4 regions of the Mesorhizobium sp. P3_A2 genome follow, and region 4 is predicted to be linked to each of the others. Evidence: predicted binding sites of a transcription regulator. Region 4 holds the regulator's gene; each other region holds the start of a gene.
The links. The regulator LexA, encoded in region 4, represses DNA repair genes until DNA is damaged. The targets are predictions, from matches to a motif close to TGTTCNNNNTGTGTTCNG.
Positions count from the first base shown of each region.

Region 1: AC1DXM_RS30955 (helicase-related protein) is a predicted target of LexA. The motif match lies at 2,173-2,190, and genes of this name have one in related genera.
Region 2: AC1DXM_RS06060 (DNA recombination protein RmuC) is a predicted target of LexA. The motif match lies at 3,514-3,531, and genes of this name have one in related genera.
Region 3: AC1DXM_RS00075 (DNA-processing protein DprA) is a predicted target of LexA. The motif match lies at 2,931-2,948, and genes of this name have one in related genera.

Region 1 covers NZ_JBFUGC010000023.1:21,930-27,706, reverse strand. The annotation lists gene AC1DXM_RS30955 (helicase-related protein) at 1-2,007, opposite strand, end outside; gene phbB (acetoacetyl-CoA reductase) at 2,716-3,441, opposite strand; gene AC1DXM_RS30945 (acetyl-CoA C-acetyltransferase) at 3,531-4,715, opposite strand; gene phaR (polyhydroxyalkanoate synthesis repressor PhaR) at 5,016-5,630, shown strand; gene AC1DXM_RS30935 (N-acetyltransferase family protein) at 5,680-5,777, opposite strand, start outside.
Region 2 covers NZ_JBFUGC010000002.1:313,421-319,197, reverse strand. The annotation lists gene AC1DXM_RS06075 (cation diffusion facilitator family transporter) at 1-871, shown strand, start outside; gene AC1DXM_RS06070 (GFA family protein) at 934-1,338, shown strand; gene AC1DXM_RS06065 (class I SAM-dependent methyltransferase) at 1,419-2,231, shown strand; gene AC1DXM_RS06060 (DNA recombination protein RmuC) at 2,228-3,481, opposite strand; gene def (peptide deformylase) at 3,585-4,115, shown strand; gene fmt (methionyl-tRNA formyltransferase) at 4,120-5,070, shown strand; gene AC1DXM_RS06045 (GNAT family N-acetyltransferase) at 5,067-5,573, shown strand; gene truA (tRNA pseudouridine(38-40) synthase TruA) at 5,704-5,777, shown strand, end outside.
Region 3 covers NZ_JBFUGC010000001.1:24,817-30,593, forward strand. The annotation lists gene AC1DXM_RS00065 (hypothetical protein) at 1-1,011, opposite strand, end outside; gene AC1DXM_RS00070 (hypothetical protein) at 1,211-1,906, opposite strand; gene AC1DXM_RS00075 (DNA-processing protein DprA) at 1,899-2,807, opposite strand; partial or broken gene AC1DXM_RS00080 (JAB domain-containing protein) at 3,354-3,518, shown strand; gene AC1DXM_RS00085 (alpha/beta hydrolase) at 3,592-4,371, opposite strand; gene AC1DXM_RS00090 (DMT family transporter) at 4,657-4,827, shown strand; gene coxB (cytochrome c oxidase subunit II) at 4,976-5,777, shown strand, end outside.
Region 4 covers NZ_JBFUGC010000003.1:130,741-136,517, forward strand. The annotation lists gene AC1DXM_RS08105 (molybdopterin molybdotransferase MoeA) at 1-952, shown strand, start outside; gene lexA (transcriptional repressor LexA) at 1,070-1,822, shown strand; gene AC1DXM_RS08115 (ComEC/Rec2 family competence protein) at 1,816-4,275, opposite strand; gene gltX (glutamate--tRNA ligase) at 4,399-5,777, shown strand, end outside.

The sequences.
Region 1 (5,777 bases), on a different contig from region 4:
GCGTCCTTCCTGGTCGAGCGACTTCATTTCTTCGGCGATGTCGCGGCGGTTGATCAGGCCGAAATGCTCGACGAGCTGAAAGGCGATGCCACGGCCGATGCCGGTGATCTGCTCGGCGTTCTTGAGGTCGACCAGCGGCTTCAGCAGCGACTCGATCTGGAAATTGACGAAACGCTCGGCGCGCGCGGCGACCTTGTCGCGGGCGGGGCCGGTCAGCTGCTCGTCGGCCAGCAGCACCAGGCGCGGCTTCAGCGCGTCCTCGCCGGCAACCAGCGTGCCGATCGGTGCGCCGATCCAGCGCAGCGTGCCGTCGGAGCCCAGCGCCAGGTCGCCATTGGCGCAGGCGCCGAAGCGCTCTGCGCGCGCCTCGAACTCGGCGGCCAGCGCCTTTTGCGCTGCCGTGCGCACGGCCTTGGCGTCTTCGCCGCCGGCGCTCTGGTCGGCGGTGAAGCGGAACCCTTGCAACTCGCCGACATGATGGCCTTCGACAAGGACGGTTCCGGTAGGACTGATTTCGGCTTCAGGCATTGTATTTTCTCTAAGGCGCCGCATGAGGACGGAAGTCCTGCGGTCTACAAACCGTTTCGTCAACCGCTCATGCAGCGCATCCGACAATCTGTCTTCGATTTCGCGCGTCTTTTCCTGCCAGTGTGCCTGATCGGCCAGCCAGCCGGGCCGGTTGGACACGAATGTCCAGGTGCGGATCTGGGCGATCCGGTGCGACAGCGTATCGATATCGCCTTCGGTTGTGTCAGCCCGGCGCACCTGCTCGGCCATGTAGTTCTCGTCGACATGGCCGTGTTTGGCGAGGTCCGTGTAGATCGAGGCGATGAGGTCGGAGTGCTGGGCCGGCGCGATTTTGCGGTAGTCGGGGAGCGCGCAGGCTTCCCACAGCAGCGCCACGCGCTTGGCGTTGGTGGCGAGCGCGCGGATGTCCTCGTCGCGGGAGAGATGTTCGAGCGCCTGCGCATCGACCGCCGGCAGCGCCCGCGTCAGCCCTTCGACCGGGGCGTTGGTCTCGATCGAACGCTTCAGTGCGTCCAGGCTGGCGAAATCGAAATCTGCGGTGCGCCACTGCAGCACCTTCACCGGGTCGAACTCATGACCCTCGATGCGCTTGACCAGCTCCTCGTCCAGCGGATCGACCTGGCCGGTGACGCCGAATGTGCCGTCACGCAAATGCCGGCCGGCGCGGCCGGCGATCTGGCCGAGCTCGGCCGCTGTCAGATTGCGGTACTGGTAGCCATCGAATTTGCGGTTCTGGGCAAAGGCGACATGATCGAGATCGAGGTTGAGACCCATGCCGATGGCGTCGGTGGCAACGAGATAGTCGACGTCGCCCGCCTGGAACATTGCCACCTGGGCGTTGCGGGTGCGTGGGCTGAGGGCGCCGAGCACGACGGCGGCGCCGCCCTGCTGGCGGCGGATCAGTTCGCCGATGGCATAGACCTCGTCGGCGGAGAAAGCGACGATGGCGGTGCGACGCGGCAGGCGGGTCAATTTCTTCGAGCCGGCATAGGCGAGATGCGACAGCCGCGGCCGCGTCACCACCGAAACGCCCTTCAGCAGGCGCTGCAGGATGCCATGCATGGTGGCGGCACCGAGCAGCAGCGTTTCCTGGCGACCGCGCAGATGCAGGATGCGATCGGTGAAGATGTGGCCGCGTTCGAGGTCGCCGGCAAGCTGCACCTCGTCGATGGCGACGAAGGCGGCGTCGGTCTCGCGCGGCATCGCCTCGACGGTACAGACCGAATATTTCGCGCCGGGCGGCTGGATTTTTTCCTCGCCGGTGATCAGCGCCACCTTGTGGGCGCCGACCTTTTCGCAGACGCGGGCGTAGACTTCGCGGGCCAGAAGGCGGAGCGGCAGGCCGATGATACCGCTCTCATGTGCCACCATGCGCTCGATGGCGAGATGGGTCTTGCCGGTGTTGGTTGGCCCCAGCACAGCAGTCACGTCGCGGCCCGACAGGATCAGCGGCTCGGTGTGTTTCGGCTGGATGTTCATCGGCCCTGAAATGAGGCTTTCTGCATCGTGTTGTCGGGAGCGCGCCTCGCATGGCGCGTATGACACGCGACACATAGGGATTTCGGGCGCGAAGCGAAAGCGGAATGTTCCGGCCGTCAGTTCGGGAGTCTCGTTCGAGGTCCGGATTCGCTCCCGATTAACAGTTGGAACGAGTCTGGAACGAATCGGCGACGAATCAGTGACTCCAGCAGATTCAGCTTTTGTTCACGGCTACATATGGATTGTGCGACCGGGAGTCTCACCACATGCTGAATCGCTGAAACTGGCCCAATTCATGCAGGGCGAGCTTTGCCATTAACCTTTGCCGATGAAACATGATCACCGTCCAACGGCCGTTGGCCAAGATTATGAAATTATTGATTTTTCTTAACCGGCCTTAGCCATTTGGCAGAGCTTTTCGGTCTTCGCCATTAACGTTTCGGTCAAAGCCGGAACAAATCGGCGACGAATCAGCGATGCCAGGATTTTCCCGATTTGTTCACCCCAATATGTGGTGTTATCCACAGCTTGCCCACCGAGAATTCACAGCTTGTGAAGCGGGTTTCGCACAGCCTAAGCCGGCGCCGTTAATCTTTGCGTGCCGGAACGGAGCAGTGCGGACATGGGAGCCTGAGAGCGTTGCCTGTCGACGACAAAAAAAACGGGCGCGAGCCGGCCCGTTTTTTCTCTCAGGCGAAATGCTGTCGCTCAGGCGAAGTACTGGCCGCCATTGGCGGTGATGGTCGAGCCGGTGATGAAGCCGGCATCCTCGGAGGCGAGGAAGACGACGCAGCGCGCGATCTCTTCCGGCTCGCCGAGGCGGCCGACCGGGATCTGCGGGATGATGCGTTCGTTGAGCACCTTCTCGTCGATTGCCCTGACCATCTCGGTGGCGATGTAGCCGGGGCAGATGACGTTGACGGTGATGCCCGCGCGGGCCCCCTCCTGGGCAAGCGCCTTGGAGAAGCCGATGTCGCCGGCCTTGGCGGCGGAATAGTTGACCTGGCCGGCTTGGCCCTTCTGGCCGTTGATCGAGGAGATGGTGATGACGCGGCCGAACTTGCGGTCGCGCATGCCGCCCCACAGCGGATGCGTCATGTTGAAGACACCGGAGAGGTTGGTGTCGATGACTTCTTTCCACTGCTCGCGCGTCAGTTTGTGGAACATGGCGTCGCGGGTGATGCCGGCATTGTTGACCAGCACCGAGACCGGGCCGAGATCGGCCTCGACCTGTCTGATCCCGGCGGCGCAGGCATCGTAGTCGGCGACCGACCATTTGTAGGTCTTGATGCCGGTTTCCCCGCTGAACTTCCCCGCAGCCTCGTCATTGCCGGCATAGTTGGCGGCAACCGTGTAACCCGCATTCTTCAGGCCGATCGAAATGGCGGCGCCTATGCCGCGCGATCCGCCGGTGACGAGCGCTACTTTGGTCATGTGTCCTCCCAGGCATTAAAGTTGATCGCATGTTCGAGTGGGTATTCCTCTTTCCCCACTCTGTTGTCCGTCGATACCTTGTCTCGTTCTTACAGCGCTTCCACGCACAAGGCGACGCCCATGCCGCCGCCGATGCAGAGCGTGGCGAGGCCCTTCTTGGCGCCGCGGCGGCGCATCTCGAAAACCAGCGTGTTGAAGACGCGCGCGCCGGAGGCGCCGATCGGATGGCCGATGGCAATCGCCCCGCCATTGACGTTGACGATCGATGTATCCCAGCCCATGCCCTTGTTGACGGCGCAGGCCTGCGCGGCGAAGGCTTCATTGGCCTCGACGAGGTCGAGGTCCTTGACCGACCAGCCGGCCTTCTCCAGCGCCCGCTTCGAAGCGGGAATAGGTCCGGTGCCCATGATCGCCGGATCGACGCCGGCGGTCGCCCATGACGCGATGCGCACCAGCGGGGTGATGCCGCGCCTTGTGGCTTCGGCCTCGGTCATCAGCAGCGCGCCGGCAGCGCCGTCATTGATGCCGGAAGCGTTGGCAGCGGTCACCGTGCCGTCCTTGTCGAAGGCCGGCTTCAGCTTGGTCATGGCGTCGAGCGTGGCGCCGTGGCGGATGTACTCGTCCTGGTCGACAATGGTGTCGCCCTTCCTGCCCTTGATGGTGACGGCGATGATCTCGTCCTTGAACTTGCCGGCCTTCTGTGCCGCTTCAGCCTTGTTCTGCGACGCCAGCGCGAACTGATCCTGGTCGTCGCGGGTGATCTGGAACTGGCGGGCGACGTTCTCGGCGGTGTTGCCCATGTGATAGCCATTGAAAGCGTCCCACAGGCCGTCCTTGATCATGGTGTCGATCATCTTGTAGTCGCCCATCTTGACGCCGGCGCGCAGGTGCTCGGCGTGCGGCGACAGCGACATCGATTCCTGGCCGCCGGCAATGATCACCTTGGCGTCGCGGGTGGCGATCTGCTGCATGCCGAGCGCGATGGCGCGCAGACCCGAGCCGCAAACCTGGTTGAGGCCCCAGGCGGTGGTTTCCTTGGGCAGGCCGGCATTGATCGACGCCTGGCGGGCGGGGTTCTGGCCCTGGGCTGCCGTCAGCACCTGGCCGAGAATGACCTCGTCGACTTCGCCGGGCTCGACGCCGGCGCGCGACAAAAGCTCCTTGATGACGACGGCGCCAAGCTCATGCGCCGGGGTAGCGGCGAAGGCGCCGTTGAAGGAGCCGACAGCGGTGCGTGCCGCGCTGGCGACAACGATTGAATTGGCAGCGGACATTTTTCTCTCCAGACTTCGAGGTCGTATTCTCTAGTGTTGTTGGGACTTTTCTTGCCCGTTCCACACCCCAAGTCAAACCGGAAATGGGCATGCCGGCCATGCGCCGCAAGCAGGGCACGAGCGGCCGGCGCGGTCGCCGGGCCTTTGCTGCGCAGCATATTTAGCCTGCCATGCAGCATTAAATGATGCCGCACTGCACAAACCGCTTGGAATTATGGAGCTTTTGCGCATATCCTTAAAAATGGCGCAATCGTTACCGGTGGCTTACTCAGGCACGCCGGTGTCCCCGGGAGGATGCTGATGGCCGCGAAAGACGATCCAATCATTATCAAGAAATATGCCAATCGCCGTCTCTACAACACTGGCACCAGCACGTATGTGACGCTCGAGGATCTGGCCGAGATGGTCAAGAAGGGCGAGGAATTCACGGTCCAGGATGCCAAGACCGGCGACGACATCACTCATCCGGTGCTGACCCAGATCATCTTCGAGCTGGAGAACAAGGATGGGCAGAACATGCTGCCGATCCCGTTCCTGCGCCAGCTGATCGCCTTCTACGGCGACCAGATGCAGATGATCGTGCCGAGCTTCCTCGAACAGTCGATGATCGCCTTCTCCAAGGAGCAGGAGCGCTTCCGCGAGCAGATGAAGGGCGCGATCGGCAAGTCGCCGCTGGATGTGATGAAGATCGCCACGCCGATCAAGGCGCTGGAAGAGCAGACGCGGCGCAACATGGAAATGTTCCAGAACGCCATGCGCCTGTTCACGCCGTTCCCGCCAGCCGGCTCGAATGGCACTGCCGCGTCTGCGCCCGAGCCGGCCCGCAAGGAAGCGCCGGAAAAGAGCGGCGACGACCTTCAGGAGTTGAAGGAACAGATCGCCGCCATGCAGCGCAAGCTCGACACAATGTCGTAAGCGATCCCCGCAGGGTCGACCGCCTCGATTGGTTGAGGCGGTCTTGCCGTCACGGGTCGATTTTCAGCTGCCACGGTTCCCAGATCTCGTCGGGCTGCCCATCGAGTGAGTGGTAGAAGGCCTTCGCCGGCAGATTGGATTTCAGCA
Region 2 (5,777 bases), on a different contig from region 4:
CGGCAGCTCGGCCATGCTGTCGGAAGGTGTCCACTCGCTGGTCGATACCGGCAATGGCGGCCTGCTGCTCTACGGCATGCACCGCGCTGCCCGGCCGCCGGACCGCACACATCCGCTGGGCCATGGCCGCGAGCTGTATTTCTGGAGCTTCATTGTCGCTCTGCTCGTCTTTGCGCTCGGCGCCGGGGTGTCGTTTTACGAGGGGGTCATCCACATCATGGCGCCCGAGCCGATCGCCAATCCCAAAATCAACTACATCGTGCTTGGCCTCTCGATGCTGTTCGAGGGCAGCTCCTGGTATGTGGCGCTGAAGGAGTTCCGCCAGCAAAAGGGCAAGCAGGGCTGGCTGCAGGCCGTACAATCGAGCAAGGATCCGAGTGTTTACACGATCCTGTTCGAGGACAGCGCCGCGCTCCTTGGCCTGGTCGTCGCCTTCGCCGGCATCCTGGCGGCGGAGGTCCTCGACATGCCCGAACTCGACGGCGCCGCCTCGATCGGCATCGCGGTGATCCTCGGCGCCACCGCCATCTTCCTGGCGCGGGAAAGCAAGGGCCTGCTCATCGGCGAGACGGCCTCGCCGGAAGTACAGGCCAAGGTGCTGGCGATCGCCCAGCAGGATCCGGCGGTGCAACGGGCCAACGGCGTTCTCACCGTCCACCTCGGGCCACAACAGATCGTCGCCGGGCTCAGCATCGAATTCGAGGATCATCTGACGGCGCCCGAGATCGAAGCCTGCGTCGAGCGCCTGGAGGCGCTCTTGAAGAAAGAGATGCCGGAGATCACCAGGCTGTTCGTCAAGCCGCAGACGACGGGAACCTGGGAACGCCGACGCAAGGTTATCGAGGCTGCGTCCGATCCGCCTCTGGCCTAGCGCGGCGCCGTTGCCTTCCCGCATCGCTCGGCTAAGATTGACCGACTTTTGGAGGAGTGACGATGAAAATCGACGGTGGGTGCCATTGCGGCGCCATAACTTATGAAGCAGAGGTCGACCCGGAAAAGACCTCCATCTGTCATTGCACCGATTGCCAGCAACTGACCGGCACCGCCTTTCGTGTCACCGTTCCCGCACCTGAGGATCACTACAGGATCACCAAGGGCACGCCAAAGGTCTATATCAAGACAGGATCGAGCGGCGCCAAGCGCGCCCAGGCCTTTTGCGGCGACTGCGGTTCGCATCTTTACGCGACGTCGGTTGGCGACGGCCCGAAGATCTATGGGATCAGGACCGGGACCGCGCGGCAACGCGAGGATCTGGTTCCGACCCAGCAGAAATGGCACCGATCGGCCCTGCACTGGCTTCCGGAATTCGAGGGCGTAAGCATCGTCGAGGCGCAGTAGCACCTGTTCGCGGTTAAACGCGGCCCAAACCAGACGATTGTGTGCTAGGCTCGCCATCAAACGGATGGTGGGTGGTAGCGATGCTGGAAACGGACAAGATCTTTGCCGGCTCGATTCCGGAAAACTACGACCGCTACATGGTGCCGTTGATTTTCGAGCCGTTCGCCGCGGATATGGCACGACGGGCAGCGGCCTTGTCGCCCGGCGCTGTCCTGGAAGTCGCCGCAGGGACCGGGGTCGTCACCCGCGCATTGGCGCCAAAACTGTCTCCTGGCGCCAGCTACATGGTGACCGATCTCAACCAGCCGATGCTCGACTTTGCGGCTTCGCGGCAAGCTCCCGACAGTCGCATCCAATGGCGCCAGGCGGATGCACTGGCGCTGCCGTTTGAAGATGCGGCCTTCGATCTCGTTTGTTGCCAGTTCGGTGCGATGTTCTTTCCCGACCGCACCGCCGGCTATCGCGAAGCAAAGCGGGTCCTGAAGCCCGGAGGCCATTTCCTCTTCAACGTGTGGGATCGCATCGAGGAGAATATGTTCGCCAATGATGTGACGAATGCTCTTGCGGAGATCTTTCCGGCCGATCCGCCACGCTTTCTCGCCCGCACGCCGCACGGCTACCATGACACGGCTCTGATCCGCAGCGAGGTGGAAGGCGCAGGTTTCTCCCGTGTCGCGATCGAGACGAGGGCCGAACAAAGCCGTGCATCCTCGCCGCGGCTTCCGGCGGTTGCCTATTGCCAGGGAACGCTGCTTCGCACCGAGATCGAGGCCTGGGATGCGGGAAAACTGGAAGCGGCAACCGATCATGTCGCAGCCGCAATTGCGGCCAGACACGGCAGCGGCGAGGTCGCGGCCAAAATTCAGGCACACGTAATCGTCGCTACGGTCTAATCGTCGCCCTCGACGACCCGGAGCCTGAGTTGGCCCGTCTTTGAATCCGCCACCCGCACCCCGGGTTCGGCCTTGGCGGGTCCGCCGCCGCGCACTTCGGCTTCGCTTTCGCCAAACTCCAGCGCCTCGATCTTCTGGCCGCGCCTAGTCACCTTCGATGTCGACACCAGGATCTCGTCAATATCCTTGGCCGACTGGCCAAAATGCGTCTGCAGCCGGCGCACGCGTTCGTCGACGCGCGCTACGTCTTCCATCAGCCGGATGACCTCGCCCTGGATCAAATGCGCCTGCTCGCGCATGCGGGCGTCCTTGAGGATTGCCTGGATGACCTGGATCGACAGCATCAGCAGTGACGGCGAGACGATGATGACACGCGCACGGTGCGCCTTCTGGATGACCGCGTCGAAATTCTCGTGGATTTCGGCGAACACCGATTCCGACGGCACGAACATGAAGGCGGTGTCCTGCGTCTCGCCTTGGATCAAATATTTTTCCGAGATGTCGCGGACATGGATCTCGATGTCGCGGCGGAAGGCCTGGGCCGCGACCTTCTGCAAGTCGGCGCCATCGGCGGCGCGGATGGCGTTCCAGGCTTCGAGCGGAAACTTGGCGTCGATGGCCAGTGACGGCGCGCCGTTCGGCATCCTCACCAGGCAGTCGGGCCGACTGCCGTTTGACAGCGTCGCCTGGAATTCATAGGCACCCATCGGCAGGCCGTCGGCGACGATCGCCTCCATGCGCGACTGGCCGAAGGCGCCGCGCGTCTGCTTGTTGGACAGGATCGCCTGCAACTGCACGACCTGGCCGGCAAGTGATTGGATGTTGCCTTGCGCGGTATCGATGACCGCCAGCCGTTCCTGCAATTTCGCCAGGCTCTCATGCGTCGATTTGGTCTGCTCCGTCATGGTCTGGCCGAGGCGGCCGGTCATGGCGTCGAGGCGCTGGCCGATCGACTGGTTGAGTTCGGCCTGCCTGGCGCCGAACACCTCGGCGATGGCGCCCATGCGGCCTTGCATCTCGGCCTGGCTTTGCAAAATGCCGGCCATCCGCGCCTCGGCGTCGCGGGCGTGGTCGGCGGCTTCCGCGGCGGCGATGGTGCGCGCCCTGGCCGACCGCCACAGGGCAACCACCAGCGCCAGGAACAGGCCGAGAAACACGATCGCGCCGAAGGCCAGCGCATGGCCGAGCGTGATCGTCGTGGCGCCAAGCTGGGCCACAGGTTCGGAAAGGATGGAGTTCAGGTCGTTCATGTCGCCAGCATAGCCGATTCGCCGGTCTGGCACAGATCAAAACGTGAACGGGCGCAAACCGCCCCGGTTGACGCTTTTCGCATGACGTCTTAGGTGAGACGCCATGTCGATCAAGCCGCTCATTATCCTTCCCGATCCCATCCTGCGCCAGGTTTCCAAACCGCTCGAACGCGTCGACGCGTCCGTGCGCAAACTGGCCGACGACATGCTGGAGACCATGTATGACGCTCCGGGCATCGGGCTCGCCGCAATCCAGATCGGCGAGCCGCTGCGCATGCTGGTCATCGACCTCGCCAAGGAAGACGAGACGCCGGCGCCGCATGTCTTCATCAATCCCGAAGTGCTCGAAAGCGCCGACGCGCGGTCGGTCTACGAGGAAGGCTGCCTGTCGATCCCGGACTATTATGCCGAGGTCGAACGGCCGGCTTCGGTGCGGGTGAAATATCTCGACCGCGACGGCAAACTGCAGGAGATCGAGGCCGAAGGCCTGATGGCGACCTGCCTGCAGCACGAGATCGACCACCTCAACGGCGTGCTGTTCATCGACCACATCTCGAAGCTTAAACGCGACATGGTGGTCAAGAAGTTCAAGAAGCTCGCCAAGGACAAGGCGCCGGGCAAGCTGGTGGGATAAGAAGATGTCGCTCCGCGTCATCTTCATGGGCACGCCGGAGTTTTCGGTGCCGGTGCTGCGCGCGATCGCCGAGGCGGGACACGAGATAGCAGCCGTTTACACCCAGCCGCCGCGCGCCGCAGGCCGCCGTGGGCTGGAACTGACGCCGTCGCCGGTGCAGCGCGAGGCCGAGCGGCTTGATGTCGCGGTACGCACACCGATTTCACTGAAGAGCGAGGGTGAGCAGGCCGCTTTCCGCGCCTTGCAGGCCGATGTCGCCGTCGTCGTCGCCTATGGCCTGTTGTTGCCGAAGGCTATTCTGGAGGCCCCGCGGCTCGGCTGTATCAACGGCCATGCCTCGCTTTTGCCGCGATGGCGTGGTGCTGCTCCCATCCAGCGTGCCATCATGGCCGGCGATACTGAGACCGGCATGATGGTGATGCATATGGAAGAGGGCCTGGACACCGGCCCGGTGGCACTGGTTGAAAAATGCGCCATCGGACCCGATATGACGGCCGGCGACCTGCACGATCGCTTGATGAACATTGGCGCCACCCTGATGGTGGAAGCGCTGTCCCGATTGGAGACAAATACGCTGGCATCCACCTTGCAGGCGACTGACGGGGTGACCTACGCCAGGAAAATCGACAAATCGGAGACTCGTATTGACTGGACGCGGCCGGCTGGCGAGGTCCACAATCATATTCGCGGCCTGTCGCCATTCCCTGGCGCGTGGTGCGAGGCCGATATTGGTGGCCGCACAGAACGGCTGAAACTGCTTCGCTCGACGCTTTCGGAAGGCACGCTTTCTGAAGGCATGGGCGAGTCGGGAGGAATTCTCGATGACCGCCTGACGGTCGCCTGCGGAACAGGCGCAATCAGGCTGGTCGAAGTTCAACGGGCGGGCGGAAGGCCCGCTGCCGCGCAGGAGTTTCTGCGCGGGGCCAAGATCGAAAAAGGAATGAAATTCTCATGAGCATGATGTCGATACGCGCGGCAACGCCGCGGGATCGCGAGGCTATTCGCCTCGTCGAGGAACACGCATTCGGCCAGCAGGCGGAGGCCGGTCTGGTCGACGCGCTGGTCACCGGCGGCGACGCCGTTGTCGAGCTTGTGGCGGAAGAAGACGGCCAGGTGGTCGGCCACATTCTGTTTTCCAGGCTGTATGTGCAGAATGGCGGCAAGAGCTTCCCGGCGGTGGCGCTGGCGCCCTTGGCGGTCGAGCCGTCTTTCCATGGTTCGGGCATTGGCGGCGCGCTGATCCGCGAGGCGCATATCCGCCTCAAGGACGCCGGCGAGGTGCTCGCCGTTGTGCTGGGCGATCCGGCCTATTACGGCCGCTTCGGCTACAACCATGCGCGCGCCGAAAAGTTCGAGAGCGAATACCAGGGTGAGGCGCTGCAGGCGCTGGCCTGGGGCGACGCCCCCGGAAAAGGCAAACTGGTTTACGCCCAGGCCTTTACCGCACTCGCTGCCTGAGCATGATGCCGAAAAGTGTGAAGCGGTTTTCAGACGACATCATGCTCTATCTCTTTGATTTAGAGCCGGATTCAGATTTCAGGTCGATTCAACCTGAAATCTTCCGGCTCTAGGCGAGTGCAGATCGCCCATGCCGCGTTTTCGTCTCGATATCGAATATGACGGCAGCCTCTTCGCCGGCTGGCAACACCAGGCGGATCAGCC
Region 3 (5,777 bases), on a different contig from region 4:
AGATCTCACTCTAGCAACGAAACCAACGCCGAGTTCCCCGCTAACATTGCGTAGGAACAATTGTGGGCGTCGGATGGCGACCACCCTCAAGACATTGACCAGTCCCTCGTGGGTGGTGAAATCCACCGACCTCATAACGACGCGACGGGCTCCGGCTCCCTCTCTCATTAGGGAGAAATATGATGCGTCAAGCTTCTCAGTACGCTTTGCCACGTCGAAAATTATGTCGTCCAGAACACTCGCTATCTTGGACCGGGTCAATCCCGTTGCCATCTCGAGGTCGTTCACAAGTTCGTCGTACTCAATGAAGATGGCCCCGACCTGATCGTTGGCCTCGCCAAAGCGCCGATGATAGAGCGCATTGCCAAGCATGAAGCGATATACGGTTTGAAAGTCGGCATAGGTGTAGCCGCCGAGATCCACTGGAGACGTTGGGTCCAGTATTGAGAAATATGCCCTCAGCTTCTGATCCACCTCCTGGTCGATGTGAAGCGATGCCGCCTCGACGTCTGGGGAGATCTGGCCCTCGGCTTCGCCCCTAAGCAACGTGCGGGCCGCCTCGACGTACGTGCCATCGGCGAACATCTCTCGGGAAAGTTCCAGATGTTCATTCCACACCGTGTAAAATTGCCGTGGCAGTGATGGGTCAGTGTAGCGAACCTGCACCGACTCATGCTCGAACGCCCACTCCACGGCGCCGGGTACGTTGTACGAATAGTATAAAAGTTCGCGTAGCGAGTAGTAATGCATGCAAAACGAAAGGTCCGACAGAAGTGTCCCTATATCGGGCGGCGGACCTAGTTTGCCACTTACGAGATACGGAGCGAGGATCGTAATGCCGTGTGCCAGGGATGAAGCGAGGCCAAAAGTCTCGATCCTGGATGCTGCCTGCTCTTGAATATTGCTCACCAATGCTAGAGCCGCGTTGGCGTCGTAGTCCAAGGTCTCGAGCCGCGCAAAATGGCCGTCGAGAAACTGCTCAAATTCCTGAAACGAGTTCAAGTCGCTCAAACCCACTTTCGCCTTGGGGTAGGCCTAAGGCCCCGATTAGCCACACGGGGCTGACCTCGTGCCACAGAAACTGGCTTGCTCATCTGACATTTTGCATAACTCCGTTGGTCGCGATCGGCTCACTCGTGCTCTTTCTGATCGCGGCAGTTCGAGCGGCCAACGCCATTTGAAATTTTGTCGAGAAAGACACTTGTCGATACTAGTCGTCAATACTGCCGAACAGCTCCTGCATCTGCTTGACCCAGCCATCGCTGGGCGGCGGGATTGCCCGGCGAGCGATAAACATTCCGAAGATAGGGATGCTAGGGAAGCGCGCAGCGAGCTTGATTTGCACTGCCCGATAATGCGTGCCGGCGGTAAGCACGTCGTCGAAAATCGCGATCGAGCTGACTGGCTTGCTACTGGCCAAGGGCTCGTCGATTTCGTAAATGGCGAGCAAGTCTTCGACGGTCGGCCGATTGTTCGACTCATGCGCGGCGGCATGCGAACTATCGTGACGCACAAGCTCGCGGACGTCTGGCGGCGGCACGCTTAATAGCCTGGCTATTTGGGTTAGACGATCATCGTAGTCGGGATGACCTGGGGCCTTCGAAGACGGAACTGGCACCAACGTTCCGCCAGTCAGCCATTCAGGATTGAGTGCGAGCCGCATCGCGCCAGCGCATTTTCCAATGGCTTTGCCCTTATAATTCCATCCGCCCTTCGTCAGCCGCTCTGAGGGCTTTTTCTTGAGGTTGTGGATAAGCTGGTTCGTATCGCTGAACTTGAAGCCAAGACCGTTGGTATGCTCGAAGGCGGTAAATTCGTACAGAAACATGCACTTATCGTTGGCGGTCAGCCTAGTGTGATCGCTGCGGTTACTGTCATCGATCTCGCGATAGAAAACCTTAGTCAAGGCTGCCCCAGATATCGTCCATCGAGCGCACTCGAATGGCACCTTGCGCCTCATAGTTGCTCGGCCATTTGAGGCCTTTTTGGAAGCACGAATCCAGGATGAAAAGCTTACGCTTTTGATGCAGGGCTGCACGCGCTTGCGTCAGCGTGCCGGACGTGTCGCTCGCCTCAACGATGATCGTCGCCTCGGTCAGCGCACTCATGGTGATGTTGCGCTCCGGGAAGAAAAGCCTGTTTTGCGGCACGTTTTGGGCACCATATCGCAGGAAGGGGATCTGCGAGATGAGAAGGAACTCTCTCGCAATTCGATCCTGGAGGTCGCGATTTTCCTTCGGGTAGTAGGTGCCAAGGGGTGTCCCAATGACGGCAATCGTGCGGCCGCCGTTTTCTATGGCCGCATCATGCGCCGTTCGGTCAATACCGGCAGCGAGGCCCGAGACAATCGTGAAGTCGTCGCGTCGATCCTCGCGCTTGCGAGCCGTCAGCGAGAATGCCAACTGCCTAGCTCGCTGCTTTCCCTCTTCGGAGGCCTCTCGAGATCCAACGATGGCGATGCACCGCGTCTCGGTTAGCTCCCAGATGCCCTGAAAGTAGAGCAGTTCAATGGGGTATTTCGCGTCACGCAATTTCGCAGGGTAGTCGCCGGCATGGTGGATGCGAACGCCAAAGCGAGAGACGCCTTTAGCGCTGGCCTCGGAAAGGACCTTACGGGCACACTCTTCCGCTTGGGCCGGCCGAACGAAATCCGATGGCATTGCGGTCGGATCCTTGGCGAACTTGTCAGCGATCGTCTTGAACGTGGCGCCTTGCTCAAGCCACATAGCCTCGTAAGCGCCCAATTCGCGGCGAGGCGAGATCGGCGATGCTGCAGGCCCGATGTCCTCTTTGCGCGCTAGGTACATGGTCGGTTCTCTCGTGTCATGCACCCTGATCTAGTTTTCAGCCTAGCTCAAGGGCGTTAAGGGAATGATCCCCATATGGTCGCGGCTGCCGAGTGGCCATAGAGGTCATTGTCGCTGCGAGTATGTTCACTATATGTTCCAGTTTTCAAGAGGCACCCTTGCACGAATAGTAGATTACAGAAAACCATCGCCGGCGTGATCGTTGCAAAGATCGGCGCACCGCACGTACGTCTCGACCGAACTGGCGACCGAGATCCAGAGTGTCCGATTGTGACATCGCGGATTCGACGGGCTCTTGACGCCGCCAAGAGCCGGCCCGCGTTGTGGTGGAAGGGCCGTTCAGCCGTCCTGAGTGGCACTAGCGCGAAAAGATGAGGGTTCGGAATCCGTGGTTGATCGGGACGTTAGGGTACTGCGCAAATGCGACCATTCCCATGCGTGAAAGATCACAAGTGGTCACTCGGAACACACCCCAACTAACGATCCCTGCCCTCCAAGACCGGTATTCAAGCACTTGATAAATATCATTATTCCGTTGTTGGTGTGTTGATCCACAACCACCCCTCAGGCGACCCGACGCCGTCGCGCGCCGACATCGAGATGACCAAGCAGATCATCGACAGCGCCAAGCCGCTCGGCATCGCCGTCCACGATCACATCATTATCGGCAAGAAGGGCAATGCCTCGATGAAGGGCCTGCTGCTGATCTAAGCCTGACCCAAAGTAGCGCGGACGGAGGATGAGGCGGCTGATTTCCATGCCGCCCCAGATCCGCCCAATCTCGCTAGCCGAGCGACCCGGCTGCTTGCGAGATGAGCCCTGCGATCACGTCGGGGTGAGAGATCAGCGACAAATGGCTTGCCTTCACTTCGATGGTCTTTGCGTTCATGCGCTTGGCCATGAAGCGCTCGAGATCCGGATTGATCGTGCGATCCTCGGTCGAGACCGCATACCAGCTTGGCTTCGAGCGCCAGGCCGCTTGCGTTGTCTTTCCGGTGAAAAGCTTGTCCGAGATCGGCCCCTGGACAGCGTACAGGATGCGCGCCTTCTCGCGAGGAATATCGCCGGCGAAATCCCGCAGGAAAGCCTCCTCGCTAAGCTTGCCATAGCCTGCGGACCAGACGAGCCCGGCGGAGGCGGGCGGCGCCGCAAAAGTCTTGGCGAGCGCCGTGTAATCTTCGCCCGCATCCGGCGCGCGCGCCGCGACATAGACGAGCGACGAAACCTTCGGACCCATCCCTGCCTCGGTAACGATCATGCCGGCAAAAGAGTGCCCGACAAGGACCGTCGGTCCATCCTGGAGGGCGATCGCACGGCGCGTTGCTTCGACACCAGCCTCCAGCGTGGTCAGCGGATGCTGGACGACGGTTGCGCTGAGGCCAGCCTGCTGCAGCAGGCCAACCACCTCCGACCAGCACGAGCCATCGGCATAGGCGCCATGGACCAGAACGACATTGCGAACCTTGGGGGCCGTCTGCGCTCGCGCCGTCTGGGAGCCGGCCAATAGGCTCGTCGCCACCCCGGCGGCGAGCGCGGTGGAGAAAGTACGCCTGTTTATCATGATCGTGGATTCCTTGAGAGGTTGGCGGATCGCGCCCAGACTTCGGCTGGGACGCGCCGCAAAATGTTTCGCCCGGCGCCTTCATCCAATCTTCGCAGCCTGCCGAGCTTTCGTTACGGCCGTCACCGCTTCGTGATCGCAGGCTTCGGGCTCTCGCCGAACTCGGGGGCTTTCTTGCGGGGCTGAACCCGAAACGCATGCTCTTCAGCCAGCATTCCTCTCGAGCACGCCGCCGCCGAGCCTGCCTTCCAGAAGATCGCGTGCCTTTACCAAATTCGTCTCCGGCGAATTGCAGCAGCAGCCGCTGCCGTCAGCCTGACGGTGGCCGGCCAGCAGGTCGCCAGCATTTTCGTCGACACGTTCGGCTGGTTCCGGCTGCCGCGGCGGCTGGTGTCAGGCATGCGGCTCGCCGGCGTCGTGCTGCTGCTGGCCGGCTGCATTGTCATCAAGGCGCCTTGATCCCGTGCCGAGCCCGGCCGCCGCCGCAAAAGCGATTTTTTGCCCCTTCCACAGCCGGCTCTAGAATTTCCATCGCAAATCACGCATTATGCACTTTGGTATTTCCAGAGATGGCTTCACGCCCCTGGAATATCGGGAGGAACGGGACATGCCCATCGTGGTTGTACTCGTTTTGATCGTCGTGGGCTCGGTGTTGTTCCACTTCCTGAGCCCATGGTGGTGGACTCCGATTGCCTCGAACTGGGACTATATCGACAACACCATCATCATCACCTTTTGGATCACCGGCGTCGTCTTCGCCGCCGTGGTGCTATTCATGGCCTATTGCGTTTTCCGCTTCCGTCATCGCGAGGGGAGCCGGGCGGCCTACGAACCTGAGAACAGGCGGCTCGAATGGTGGTTGACGATCATCACCGGCGTGGGTGTTACCGCCATGCTGGTTCCCGGGCTGTTCGTCTGGAGCCGGTTCGTCAACGTTCCAAGCGACGCAACCGTGGTCGAAGTCGTTGGCCAGCAATGGCAGTGGAGTTTCCGCTTGCCGGGCAAGGACGGCAAGCTCGGCACATCCGACACCCGTGACGTTACCGCTGAAAATCCGCTGGGCGTGATCGCCAAGGATCCCAACGGCCAGGACGATGTCGTGGTCGAAGCGGCCGACCTGCATCTGCCGGTCGGCAAGCCGGTCAAGATGCTGCTGCGCTCGATCGATGTGTTGCATGATTTCTACGTGCCGGAATTCCGCGCCAAGATGGACATGATCCCGGGCTCGGTCACTTATTTCTGGTTTACCCCGACCAAGACCGGAACCTTCCAGGTTCTGTGCGCCGAACTGTGCGGCCAGGGGCATCCGATGATGCATGGCATCGTCATGGTCGACACCCAGGAAGACTATGTGGCCTGGCTCGACCAGCAGCAGACGTTCGCGCAATTGTCGGCGCCCCAGCAGACGG
Region 4 (5,777 bases):
GGTCGGCAGGGCGGAGGCTGTCCGCATTTTCACCGGCGCGCCGGTGCCCGAAGGTGCCGACACGATCGTCATCCAGGAGAATGTCCGCGACCTTGGCAATGGCCATATCGAGGTCACCGAGCCGACCGCGAAAGACCGTAACATCCGCCGCCGTGGACTGGATTTCTCGCAAGGCGACCTGCTCCTGCAAAAAGGTCGCGTGCTCGATCCGGCCGCATTGTCGCTTGCGGCGTCGGCCAATCATCCGATGCTCAACGTCGTGCGCCGACCTCTGGTCGCGATCATCGCCACCGGCGACGAATTGCTGCCGCCGGGGCGTGACCCCGGTCCGGATCAGATTATCTCCTCCAACGCTTACGGTGTTGTGGCCGCCGCGCAGTCTGTCGGCGCCAAAGCGCTTGATCTCGGCATCGCGGCAGATCGCAAGGCCGACATAGCGGCGCTGGTGCGCAAGGCTGTCGCGGCAAAGGCCGACGTCATCGTCACGCTCGGTGGCGCTTCGGTCGGCGACCACGACCTCGTGCATGACGTGCTGACCGGCGAAGGCATGAAGCTCGATTTCTGGAAACTCGCCATGCGCCCCGGCAAGCCGCTGATGTTCGGGCGGCTCGGCGACATCAGGTGCATCGGCCTGCCCGGCAATCCGGTGGCGAGCCTGGTCTGTTCGCAGCTGTTTTTGAAGCCGCTTTTGGCGCAGCTCGGCGGCCGCGTCCATCGGCAGGATATCCGTCCGGCGCAACTTGGCGCCGCGATGCCGGCCAATGATCTGAGGCAGGACTATGTGCGCGCCGTGGTGAGCGAAGAAACCGGCGCACGGGTGGCGACGCCGTTCGGCATCCAGGATTCCTCGATGTTGAGAATGCTGGCCGACGCCAACGGCTTGATCGTGCGCGAGCCCTTCGCTCCTGCCGCCGCCGCGGGTGCCGCCTGCAGCGTCCTGATGTTACGCTGAACAAAACGTCAACACATTCATTAAACTTTAAAAGGTTGCGGAACACAACTGGAACAGATAGTGTTTGTTCTGGGTTTGTTTTTTCCGATTCTGGTTTCAGAACCCGTGGGGGCCGCGATGCTGACGCGCAAACAACATGAACTCCTGATGTTCATCCATGAACGCCTGAAGGAGAGCGGAATCCCGCCGTCTTTCGACGAGATGAAGGAGGCGCTCGACCTTGCCTCGAAGTCCGGTATCCATCGCCTGATCACGGCGCTGGAGGAGCGCGGCTTCATTCGCCGGCTGCCGAACCGGGCTCGAGCATTGGAAGTGCTGCGGCTGCCCGACTCGATCGCGCCCGGCCTCAACGCGGCGAAGAAGTTTTCGCCGAGCGTCATCCAGGGCAGTCTCGGTCAAGGTGGTCAGGGGCAAGGCGGTCTCGGCCGCCAGATCAAACCGGCCTCCTCTTCTCGTTCGATGTCGGCCGGCAATGACGACGCGGTTTCCGCGGTGTCGATCCCGGTGATGGGCCGCATCGCCGCCGGTGTGCCGATCGACGCCATCCAACACCAGACCCATTCGATCTCGGTGCCGCCGGACATGATCATGGGCGGCGAACACTACGCGCTCGAGGTCAAGGGTGACTCGATGATCGAGGCCGGCATTTTCGACGGCGACACGGTGATCATTCGCAATGCCGATACGGCGAGCCCCGGCGAGATCGTGGTGGCGCTGGTCGATGAAGAGGAAGCGACGCTGAAGCGCTTCCGCCGCAAGGGCGCCTCGATCGCGCTGGAAGCCGCCAACCCGGCCTACGAAACCCGCATCTTCGGGCCGGACAGGGTCAAGGTGCAGGGCAAGCTGGTTGGGCTGATCAGGCGCTACTGAGCCGGTTTAGGTTTGTACTTCTCGGGCTGCTTGTAAGGCGGCATTCCACGCGCTTCGCGTGAGAAGCGGCGTTGCTCGTGCCAGGGACGATAGGGCTTGTCGACGGCGAAGCGGATGGTTGGCGCTGTCGCGGCCGATTGTGGGTCGAAGAAGACGGCGGCACTACCATCGCGGGCAAGTTGCTTCTTGGTCAGGACCAGCACCAGCGGGTCGCGGCACGGATTGTAGGCGGTGGCGTCGTCGATGACGATCAGGCTCGCGAAAGCGCAGGCTGGCCGCGCTGTGTTGCGGTCTTTTGCCAGCGCGATGATGGCTCCGGCGGGGTGCCGGGCAATGCAGAGATTGCCTGTGCAATAGAAGGGCGAGCCTGGCGGCAGGTCGAGCGGGTCTAGATCGAACCGCGTGTCCGTTGCCTCGAAAATCTCAGGCGGGATAATGGTTTCGGCTCTCAATGCCCGTTTCCAATTATCGGTGGTGAATTCGTTCGAGCGTTCCCGGTTGAGCGCGAGTTCGCCGCCGCCGATCGGCAATGCCACCAGATGCGCATCCTCCGAGATAAGCACATCGGGCGTGCGCACCTGCGGCACAGTCAACAGGCCGGCCAGCGCGAAAGGAACGGCCGCCAGCCTCAGCCAGGTGGTGGCCATGGTGGCGATGACGAGGGCGACCGCTACCAGCAGCACCGAGCGGATGGAGATCAGCCCGACGGCATCGACCGGCGAGCGCTGAGAAATCCAGGCGGAGATGGCGATCATCGTCGTCAGCCCCTTGCCCATGACATAGAGGAACGGCCCATCGGCGCCGAACGGCATGGCCAGCGCGCTGAGCACCGCAAACGGCATGACGACCAGCGAGACGATCGGCATCACCGCCAGATTGGCGAGCAGACTGAGCGGCGACACACGCTGGAAATGCCAGATGGCAAACAGCAAAGTGGCGCTGCCTGCGATGATCGATGTCATGGCGAGACCGCCCATGGCCAGCACGAATTTTCGCGACAGGAAGCCGACGAACGAGCGCCTTGCGGGCGGCGTTCTCACCTTGTCGGCGCGGTAGTCAGCCCAGCCGGCATAGGCGCCGACTAGGGCGGCGGTGGCGGCGAACGACATCTGGAAACTCGGGCCGACAACCTCATGCGGCGACACCAAGATGACGGCGATGGCCGAGATCGCCAGATTGCGCATGGTGAGCGCTGCACGATCGAACAGCACCGCGACCAGCATGACCGCCAGCATGATGAAGCTGCGCTCGGCAGCGACAACAATGCCTGAGATGACGAGATAGGCGGCAATGGAGACAAGCGCTGCCGCCGCCGCATATTTCTTCACCGGCCGGCGCGAGGAGAAATCCGGAAACAGCGCAAAGGCGCCACGCAGCAATGCCATGATGGTGCCGGCGACCAGCGCCATGTGCAGGCCGGAAATGGAGATGATGTGGTAGATGCCGGTGCGCCGCATCGCCTCGTTGACCTCGTCCGGAATGCCGGCGCGCACACCGACCATGAGCGCCGCGGCAATCTCGCCTTCGGCGCCGCCGATCTTGCCCCTGATATGGTCGGCAATGTTTTCGCGCGCATTCTCGATTGCCGACGAGAGCCGTGCGGTCAGCGGCGGCAGGCCCTGCGAAGCAATGGTTTTCGGATTACCGAGAAAGAAGCCGCTGCCGCCGATCCCGGTGAAATAGCTGTCGAAGGAGAAATCGTAGCTCTCCGGCCGCACCGGACCGGTCGGCGGCAACAGCCTGGCATAGCCGGTGATCAGGGAGCCGGCGGTCATATCGGCGGGAACGGTGCGCGCCGAGAGCCTGACCCGCTCTGGCGCGTAGCGCAGCTTTGGGTGAGCGGTGGAAATAACGTCGAGCGTCAGCCTGACGCGGCCGTTCTCCATCTGCTCGAGACTGACGACGCGTCCGGTCAGTCGTGTCTGGATCTCGGAGCCGAGCATCTGCGTTCCGGCGCGCCAGGTTTCGACTTTGGCGGCGACCACGCCGAGCGCACACAGCATCGCTGCCATGCAGAGCAGATGCGTCTTCGGCCAGGACCGGGCGACGGCTGCGCAACAGGCCGTTAGCAGCACAATCGCGATTGGCTGGGCAAAGCCTGGCTCGCTGGCCAGCGAGAAATAAATGATGACGCCGGCCGCCAGGAAAACCGGCACCAGCAGAAAGGCAACGCCACGGTCGAGTTCGGTGACGGCGGCCATGGCAACGCTGCGGCGGATTGCTGGCCATGTCGATCGGCGTAGCAGCCTGCGCAGACGAATGGCGGACCCGGGCACGGCGTCGACCGACGCCGACGCAGTGTCACCCGGAGACAAAGGTCGGAGACCAGGTCGCGTCTCGGGCAGCGCGACGGGCATCGGCTCGGCATAGGGACTGTCGGCAAATAGGGAGCGTTCGTTGACGCTTGTCGCAGCGCCCTCGCCTTGATCCTCGCCCCGGCCACGTCCAGCCATCGGGTCTGCCCCTTGCGCCCTAGACCCCCTATGCTACATGAACGCGCAAAGCGCGAAAGTCCGCGCGATCACGCCCCCTTTTTCTAGCCTTGCCCGAGAATTGCCATGTCCAGCAAAATTGCCATGTCCAACAGGGTGGTCACCCGTTTTGCCCCCTCGCCCACCGGCTACCTGCATATCGGTGGCGCGCGCACCGCGCTGTTCAACTGGCTGTATGCCAAGCACACTGACGGCACGATGCTGCTGCGTATCGAGGACACCGACCGCGAACGTTCCACGGAAGCGGCAACCCAGGCCATTCTCGATGGGCTGACCTGGCTCGGCCTGTCCTGGGACGGCGAGGCCGTCTCGCAGTTCGAGCGTGCGCCGCGCCACCGCGAGGTGGCCGAGGAGTTGGTGCGCCTGGGCAAGGCCTACTACGCCTACGAGACTCCCGCCGAGCTCGAGGCGATGCGCGAGGCGGCACGCGCCAAGAGCCTGCCGCCACGCTACAATGGTGCTTGGCGCGACCGCGACCCCTCCGAGGCGCCTGCCGGCGTCAAGGGCGCTATCCGCATCAAGGCGCCGACCGAGGGCGAGACTGTGGTGCATGACCGCGTGCAGGGCGAGGTGCGCTTTCCCAACAAGGATCTCGACGATTTCATCATCCTGCGTTCGGATGGTGTCCCGACCTACATGCATGCCGTCGTCGTCGACGACCACGACATGGGCGTCACCCACATCATTCGTGGCGACGACCATCTGACCAATGCCGCGCGCCAGACAGTGATTTACAACGCCATGGGCTGGGAGGTGCCGTCCATGTCGCACATCCCGCTGATCCACGGCGCCGACGGCGCCAAGCTGTCGAAGCGGCATGGCGCGCTCGGCGTCGAGGCCTACCGCGCCATGGGTTATCTGCCCGAGGCGCTGCTCAATTATCTCGCCCGCCTCGGCTGGAGCCATGGCGACGACGAGGTGATGTCGATCAAGGACATGATCTCATGGTTCGACATCGGCGACGTCAACAAGGGTGCGGCGCGCTTCGACTTCGCCAAGCTCGACGCGCTGAACGGCGTGCATATGCGCAAGATGGATGATCAGGCACTTCTCGACATCTTCGTCGCCACTCTTCCCTATCTCGAAGGCGGCCCGGCGCTGGCCGCCCGCCTCGACGACACCAGGAAGGCGCAACTGCTGGCCGCCCTGCCCGGTCTGAAGGAGCGCGCCAAGACACTGGTCGAGCTGGCCGATGGCGCCGGCTTCCTGTTCGTCGAGCGGCCGCTGCCGATCGACGAGAAGGCGGCCGCACTGCTCAATGCCGACGCGCGGGCGATCCTGCGTGGCGCACACGCGGCTTTGCAGACGGTTTCGGGCGAATGGACGGCCGCTGCTGCGGAAGCCGCGGTGCGCGAGTTCGCGACGGCTGGCGGCCACAAGCTTGGCGCCGTGGCCCAGCCACTGAGAGCAGCCCTTACCGGCCGCAGCACCTCGCCCGGCGTTTTCGACGTGCTTGCCGTGCT